DNA from 2 places in the Streptomyces sp. NPDC079020 genome. Region 2 is predicted to be linked to the other one. Evidence: riboswitches for the same ligand, from Rfam matches in the RefSeq annotation. Region 2 holds a riboswitch; the other holds the start of a gene.
What was found. A riboswitch is a leader RNA that binds a small molecule or an ion and turns the genes downstream of it on or off. The one in region 2 is predicted to bind S-adenosylmethionine.
Positions count from the first base shown of each region.

Region 1: another riboswitch for S-adenosylmethionine. It lies ahead of thrC (threonine synthase); the one in region 2 lies ahead of ACIGJO_RS01675 (aminotransferase class V-fold PLP-dependent enzyme).

Region 1 is NZ_JBITUB010000003.1:163,019-166,420, reverse strand. It holds gene thrC (threonine synthase) at 1-1,248, opposite strand, end outside; SAM riboswitch class I at 1,268-1,396, opposite strand; gene ACIGJO_RS07870 (glucosyl-3-phosphoglycerate synthase) at 1,551-2,501, shown strand; gene ACIGJO_RS07865 (trehalose-6-phosphate synthase) at 2,657-3,402, shown strand, end outside.
Region 2 is NZ_JBITUB010000001.1:359,034-362,435, reverse strand. It holds gene ACIGJO_RS01685 (cytochrome bc complex cytochrome b subunit) at 1-227, shown strand, start outside; gene trpD (anthranilate phosphoribosyltransferase) at 350-1,414, shown strand; SAM riboswitch class IV at 1,499-1,616, shown strand; gene ACIGJO_RS01675 (aminotransferase class V-fold PLP-dependent enzyme) at 1,789-3,165, shown strand; gene ACIGJO_RS01670 (Lrp/AsnC family transcriptional regulator) at 3,246-3,402, opposite strand, start outside.

The DNA of each region.
Region 1 (3,402 bases), on a different contig from region 2:
CGCGGTCGCCTGCGAGGTCGCGGCCACCGCGTCCAGCGTCTTGAGGCCGTCACCGGTGTTCAGGACAACGGTGGTCAGCGTCGGGTCGAGCAGCCCGGCCTCGATCAGCTTCTTCGTCACGCCGACCGTCACCCCGCCCGCCGTCTCGGCGAAGATGCCCTCGGTACGGGCCAGCAGCTTGATCGCGTCGACGACCTGTTCGTCGTTGACGTCCTCGACGGCACCACCGGTACGGCGGGCGATGTCCAGGACGTACGGGCCGTCGGCCGGGTTGCCGATCGCCAGGGACTTGGCGATCGTGTTCGGCTTCTGGGGCCGCACCACGTCGTGGCCGGCCTTGAAGGCGGTGGAGACCGGGGAGCAGCCCTCGGCCTGGGCCCCGAAGATCTTGTACGGCCTGTCCTCGACCAGGCCGAGCCCGATCAGCTCCTGGAGGCCCTTGTCGATCTTGGTCAGCTGCGAGCCGGACGCGATCGGGATGACGATCTGGTCGGGCAGCCGCCAGCCGAGCTGCTCGCAGATCTCGTACGCCAGCGTCTTGGAACCCTCGCCGTAGTACGGCCGCAGGTTGACGTTGACGAAGCCCCAGCCCTCGCCGAGCGGGTCGCCGATGAGTTCCGAGCAGAAGCGGTTGACGTCGTCGTAGTTGCCCTCGATGCCGACCAGTTCACCGCCGTACACAGCGGCCATGACGACCTTGCCCTGTTCCAGGTCGTGCGGGATGAACACACAGGAACGGAAGCCGGCGCGGGCGGCGGCGGCGCCCACCGCACCGGCGAGGTTGCCGGTGGAGGAGCAGGACAGGGTGGTGAAGCCGAAGGCGCGGGCGGCCTCGACGGCGATGGCCACGACGCGGTCCTTGAAGGAGTGCGTCGGGTTGCCGGAGTCGTCCTTGACGTACAGACCGCCGGTGACACCCAGTTCACGGGCGAGGTTGTCGGCCTTGACCAGCTTGGTGAAGCCGGGGTTGATGTTGGGCTTGTCCGCGACATCGGCGGGTACCGGCAGCAGCGGGGCGTAGCGCCAGATGTTGTTCGGCCCGGCCTCGATGCGCTTCTTCAGCTCGTCGGGAGTACCGCTCGGCAGGTCGTACGCCACTTCGAGCGGCCCGAAACAGGACGCGCAGGCGAAGAGGGGGCCGAGAGCGAAACGCTCGCCGCACTCGCGGCAGGAAAGCGCCGAGGCGGGACCGAGATCCACGGAGGGAACAGAAGAATCGGTGGATGCGGCAACAGTCTGAACAGCCATGATGGCGGAGGTCCCTTTCTCCTCATCTTCCTTGCGGCGCATTTCGCCACAAGACGGAATTGGCACCTTCCCCACCAAGACCTCGACGGTCGGCGGGAGGGTTGCCGGGACTTCAACGGGCCGTTCCCTCAGTCCCTCTGGATGAGCGCTGTGGCACTGGAATCTTCGATCCAGGCGTTTATTGGCGGACGGACCCCGACATGCGACGGTCATCCGCGTTGTTCAAGACTGTAACCGAAGCACCGGACCGTCGAGATAGTCGTCCGAACCGCGAGATGGATCACACACAGGGAGTATCGACCGTGCTGGAAGAGGTGGAACGCTGGCTGACCAGGCGTTCCTGGTCGGCAGCCGACCGCCCGCTGGACCGGCTCATCGCCGCCCGCGCGGGGGATCCGCGCCGGGCGAGCGTGAGCGTCGTCCTGCCCGCGCTGAACGAGGAGGCGACGGTCGGGGCGATCGTGTCGACGATCCGGCGCGAGCTGATGGAGAAGGTCCGGCTCGTCGATGAGCTGGTGGTGATCGACTCCGGCTCCACGGACGCCACCGCCGAGGCCGCCCGTCACGCCGGCGCCCGGGTCGTCCACCGGGACGCGATCCTCCCCCGGATACCGGCCCTGCCCGGCAAGGGCGAGGTCCTGTGGCGCTCACTCCTCGTGACGAGCGGCGAGATCGTCTGCTTCGTCGACGCCGATCTCAAGGACTTCTCCGCGGACTTCGTCTCCGGCATCGTCGGGCCCCTGCTCACCGACCCGTCCGTACAGTTCGTCAAGGCCATGTACGACCGCCCCCTGGGTGACACCGCAGGTCAGGGGGGACGGGTCACGGAACTGGTGGCGCGCCCGCTGCTCAATCTGCACTGGCCGCAGCTGGCCGGATTCGTCCAGCCGCTGGGCGGCGAGTACGCGGTGCGGCGCTCCCTGCTGGAGCGGCTGCCCTTCCCCGTCGGTTACGGGGTGGAGCTGGGGCTGCTCGTGGACGCGCTGCACACCGTGGGCCTGGACGCCCTGGCGCAGGTCGACGTCGGCGTCCGCAAGCACCGCCACCAGGACGGTCAGGCACTGGGCCGGATGGCGGCGGCGATCTACCGCACCGCGCAGCTGCGGCTCTCCCGGGGGCATCTGGTGCGGCCCGCGCTCACCCAGTTCGAACGGGGCGAGAACGGCTTCGTCCCGCACACCCATGCGGTGGACACGGAGGAGCGACCGCCGATGCGGGAGATCGCGGAGTACGCCTCACGCCGCGCGGCGTGACGCGCGGAAGCGGGCGGGAGCGGGCACAGTGGCGACGCACCACCGGGCACAGTGGCGCCCGGGAGCGGGCGCGGCGGCGCGCCCGAGTGGGCACAGTGGCGCCCGGCCCGACGATTCGCGTTTGACGGCTTCACGGAAGGGCTAGGTTCCGCTACATGGTCTCCGAGCACGCTGCCCAGGTTCTCGTCGCGTCCAACCGCGGCCCGGTGTCGTACTCGCTGAGCGAGGACGGCTCGCTCTCGTCGAAGCGGGGCGGGGGCGGTCTCGTCTCCGGTCTGAGCGCCGTCGACGACAAGCTGTGGGTGTGCGCGGCCCTGGGCGACGGCGACCGCGAGGCGGTCCGGCGCGGGGTCTCCGAGCCGGGCGTACGCATGCTCGACATCGACGCCGACGTGCACGCCGACGCGTACAACGGCATCGCGAACTCCGTGCTCTGGTTCGTCCACCACATGCTCTACCAGACCCCCGTCGAGCCGGTCTTCGACGCGGAGTTCCGGCGCCGGTGGGCCTCGTACGAGGCGTACAACCGGGCCTTCGCCGAGGCGCTCGCCGGGGAGGCGGGGCGGGGCGCCGCCGTCCTGGTGCAGGACTACCACCTCGCTCTGGTCCCCGGCCTGCTCCGGGAGCTCCGCCCCGATCTGCGCATCGGCCACTTCTCGCACACCCCGTGGGCCCCCGTCGACTACTTCCGCCTGCTGCCCGACGACATCGGTGAGCAGCTGCTGCGCGGCATCCTGGGCGCCGACCGGGCGGCGTTCCTGACCCGGCGCTGGGCGGACGCCTTCGTCGGCTGCTGTACGGAGATCCTGGGCGGCACGGACCGCACCCGCATCGGGGTGCACGGACTCGGCGCGGACGCGGACTTCCTGCGGCGGCGGGCGCACGAGGCGGACGTGGACGA
Region 2 (3,402 bases):
ACGAGCCGCTCAGCCAGGGCCAGCTGCACACGCTCACGGCGCACGAGCAGTACAAGCCGGCCGAGATCGGCCCCGCGGTCGACGAGAACGGCGTCAAGCGGAAGGTCTCCCTGCTGGAGAAGCTGCGCGTCAAGCTCAGCAAGGGCCTCTACGGCGAGGGCAACCAGATCGCCAAGCCCACCGCCGAGGAGTACAAGGAGATCACCAGCGGCCACGGTCACCACTGATCGCCTGAACTGATCGCCACAGCGGGAGCCCCGTCCATTCGATGGACGGGGCTCTTCGCTGTCCCCGGCGCTGGATAGGGTGGAGCCATTCCCTTTACCGGCTGTGGACCCTGGAGCGGACCATGAACGTTGTGACCCCGAACGGCGGCGACAGCGTGGCGGACCGTTCCTGGCCCGGCGTGCTGAACCCGCTGCTGCGCCGCGAGGACCTCACGTCGGACGACACCGCCTGGGCCATGGACCGCATCATGAGCGGCGAGGCGACCGACGCGCAGATCGCCGGCTTCGCGGTCGCGCTGCGCGCCAAGGGCGAGACGGTCGACGAGGTCTCCGGACTCGTCCGGGCGATGTACGAGCACGCCAACACCATTCACGTACCGGGCCGCACGGTCGACATCGTCGGCACCGGCGGGGACCTGGCCAGGACGGTCAACATCTCCACGATGGCGGCGATCGTCATCGCGGGCACCGGTGCCAAGGTGGTCAAGCACGGCAACCGTGCCGCCTCCTCGGCCAGCGGTTCCTCCGACGTACTGGAGAAACTGGGCGTCAACCTCGACCTCTCCCCGCAGCGGGTCGTCGCGGTGGCGGAGGAGGCGGGCATCACCTTCTGCTTCGCCGTGAAGTTCCACCCCGCCCTGCGGTACGCGGCCAAGGCCCGCAAGGAGCTGGGCGCGCAGACCACCTTCAACATCCTGGGGCCGCTGACCAACCCGGCCCGGGTGCGGGCCCAGGCCGTCGGTGTCGCCGACGCGCGGATGGCGCCCATCGTCGCGGGCGTGCTCGCCGACCGGGGCAACTCGGCGCTGGTCTTCCGCGGCGACGACGGCCTCGACGAGCTGACGACCACGGCCACCTCACGGGTCTGGGTGGTCCGCGACGGCCGGGTGCGCGAGGAGGCCTTCGACCCGCGCGACGTGGGCCTGGAACTGGTGCCGGTCGAGGCCCTGCGGGGGGCCGACGCCTCGTACAACGCCGATGTCGCCCGCCGCCTGCTGGACGGTGAGCGGGGACCCGTACGCGATGCCGTGCTGCTCAACGCGGCCGCGGCCCTGGTCGCGCTGGACGGGGGCGGGGGCACGCTGAACGAGCGGATCGCGGCGAAGACTTCCGAGGCCGCCGAGTCGGTCGACTCCGGTGCGGCCAAGCGGGCCCTGGAGCGCTGGGTGGCGGTCAGCAACGCCTGAACGCGCGCGGTGTGGCCGAGGGCGCAGTCCGGATGACGGACTGCGCCCTCGCGCATGCCGGTACGTATGGCAAGATGCTGCGCAGGTCATGAGTGACAGCGACTACGGCCCCGGCCCGCTGTCCGGCAACCCTCCGTCCGTGGCGGGGTGCCCCGGGTGAAGACCAGGCCGTAGGCAGCGAGGTCTGCGGCAAGCGCGGGCCCCTCGGCATCGATGCATGCCAACCCCCGGGGTCCTGGTCCCTAGGGAGCCTCTTGTGAGCAAGCGAATGCGATAGGGCTCGACGCCCTTCTCCGCGCACCTCTTTTCCCTCTCCTGCGCTGCCGCGTATCCGCCGGCGCATGGATTTCGCCTGCCTGTTACGGGAGTTCGCCATGTCTGTCTCCACCGCTGCCACCGACCGTTCCCTTTGTGCCCCTCTGCCGGTTCTGGGGGAGAACGTCACTGTTCCGCTGGTCACGGGTGGAGAGGTCACCTACGCGGCGCTCGACTACGCGGCGAGTGCCCCGGCGCTCCAGCGGGTGTGGGACGACGTCGCCGCGTACGCCCCGTACTACGGCAGCGTCCACCGCGGCGCCGGATACCTTTCGCAGCTGTCCACCGACCTGTTCGAGAACAGCCGCGCGGCCGTCGCGGAGTTCCTCGGCTGCCGGGCCGAGGACCAGGTGATCTTCACCCGCTCGACCACGGACTCGCTCAACCTGCTGGCCGCCGTAGTCCCCGCCGACTGCCAGGTGTTCGTGTACGAGACCGAGCACCACGCCTCCCTGCTGCCCTGGCGCGACGCCCGGGTCACCTACCTCAACGCGCCGCGCACCCCGGCCCAGGCGGTCGAGACCCTGGAGCGGGCGCTCGCCGACCGCGACCCCTACGGCCCGGCCCTGGTCTGCGTCACCGGCGCCTCCAACGTCACCGGTGAGCTGTGGCCCGTGAAGGAACTGGCCGCCGCCGCCCACGCGCACGGTGCCCGGATCGTCCTGGACGCCGCCCAGCTCGCCCCGCACCACCCCGTGGACATCGCCGCGCTGGACGTCGACTGGGTCGCCTTCTCCGGACACAAGCTGTACGCGCCGTTCGGCTCCGGTGTCCTCGCGGGCCGCGCCGACTGGCTCCAGGAGGCCGAGCCCTACCTGGCCGGCGGCGGCGCCTCCCGCAAGGTCGCCCGGCGCGCCGACGGCGGCGTGGACGTGGACTGGCACACCACCGCGGCCCGCCACGAGGCCGGTTCGCCCAATGTCATCGGCGTCTACTCCATCGCCTCCGCCTGCAAGGCGCTGACCGAGGCCGGCTTCGAGAGCCTGGTCGCCCGTGAGCAGCGGCTCGTCGCCCGGGTCCGCGCGGGACTCGCCGAGGTCCCCGAGGTCAAGGTGCTCTCGCTGTTCGGCGACGACGCCCCGCGGGTCGGCGTCATCTCGTTCGTGGTGGAGGGCTGGAACAGCTCGCACTTCGCCGCCGCGCTCTCCGCGGAGTACGGCATCGGTGTGCGCGACGGTCTGTTCTGCGCCCACCCGCTGGTCCGCACCCTGCTGGGCAGCGACCCGCAGGACCCGGGGGAGTGCGGCGCACCCGAGGCCGAGCCGGGCGAGCGCTCGCTGAACGCCATCCGGGTCAGCTTCGGCGCGGGTACGCCGGACGAGCACATCGAGCGCTTCGTGCGGGCGGTCGGGGAACTGGTCCGCGAGGGTGCCCGGTGGCAGTACCGCACCGAGGGCGGCCGCTGCGTCCCGGACCGGGGTGCCGCACAGGTCTGACCCGTGGACACGGGTACGGGAAACGGCTTCGGCCGGGTACGGGGCAGCCGCCCCGTACCCGGCCGAAGCCGTACCCGCCGCTACGCGTCCAGGCCGATGGCGAAGGCCGCCTCCAGGTCATGCTGCGAGTACGTACGGAACGCCACATGGGTGTCGGTCCCCTCGACGCCCGGGATCTTGCTGATCCGGCCGGGGATGACATCGGCGAGATCGTCGTGCTTGGCCACCCGGACCATG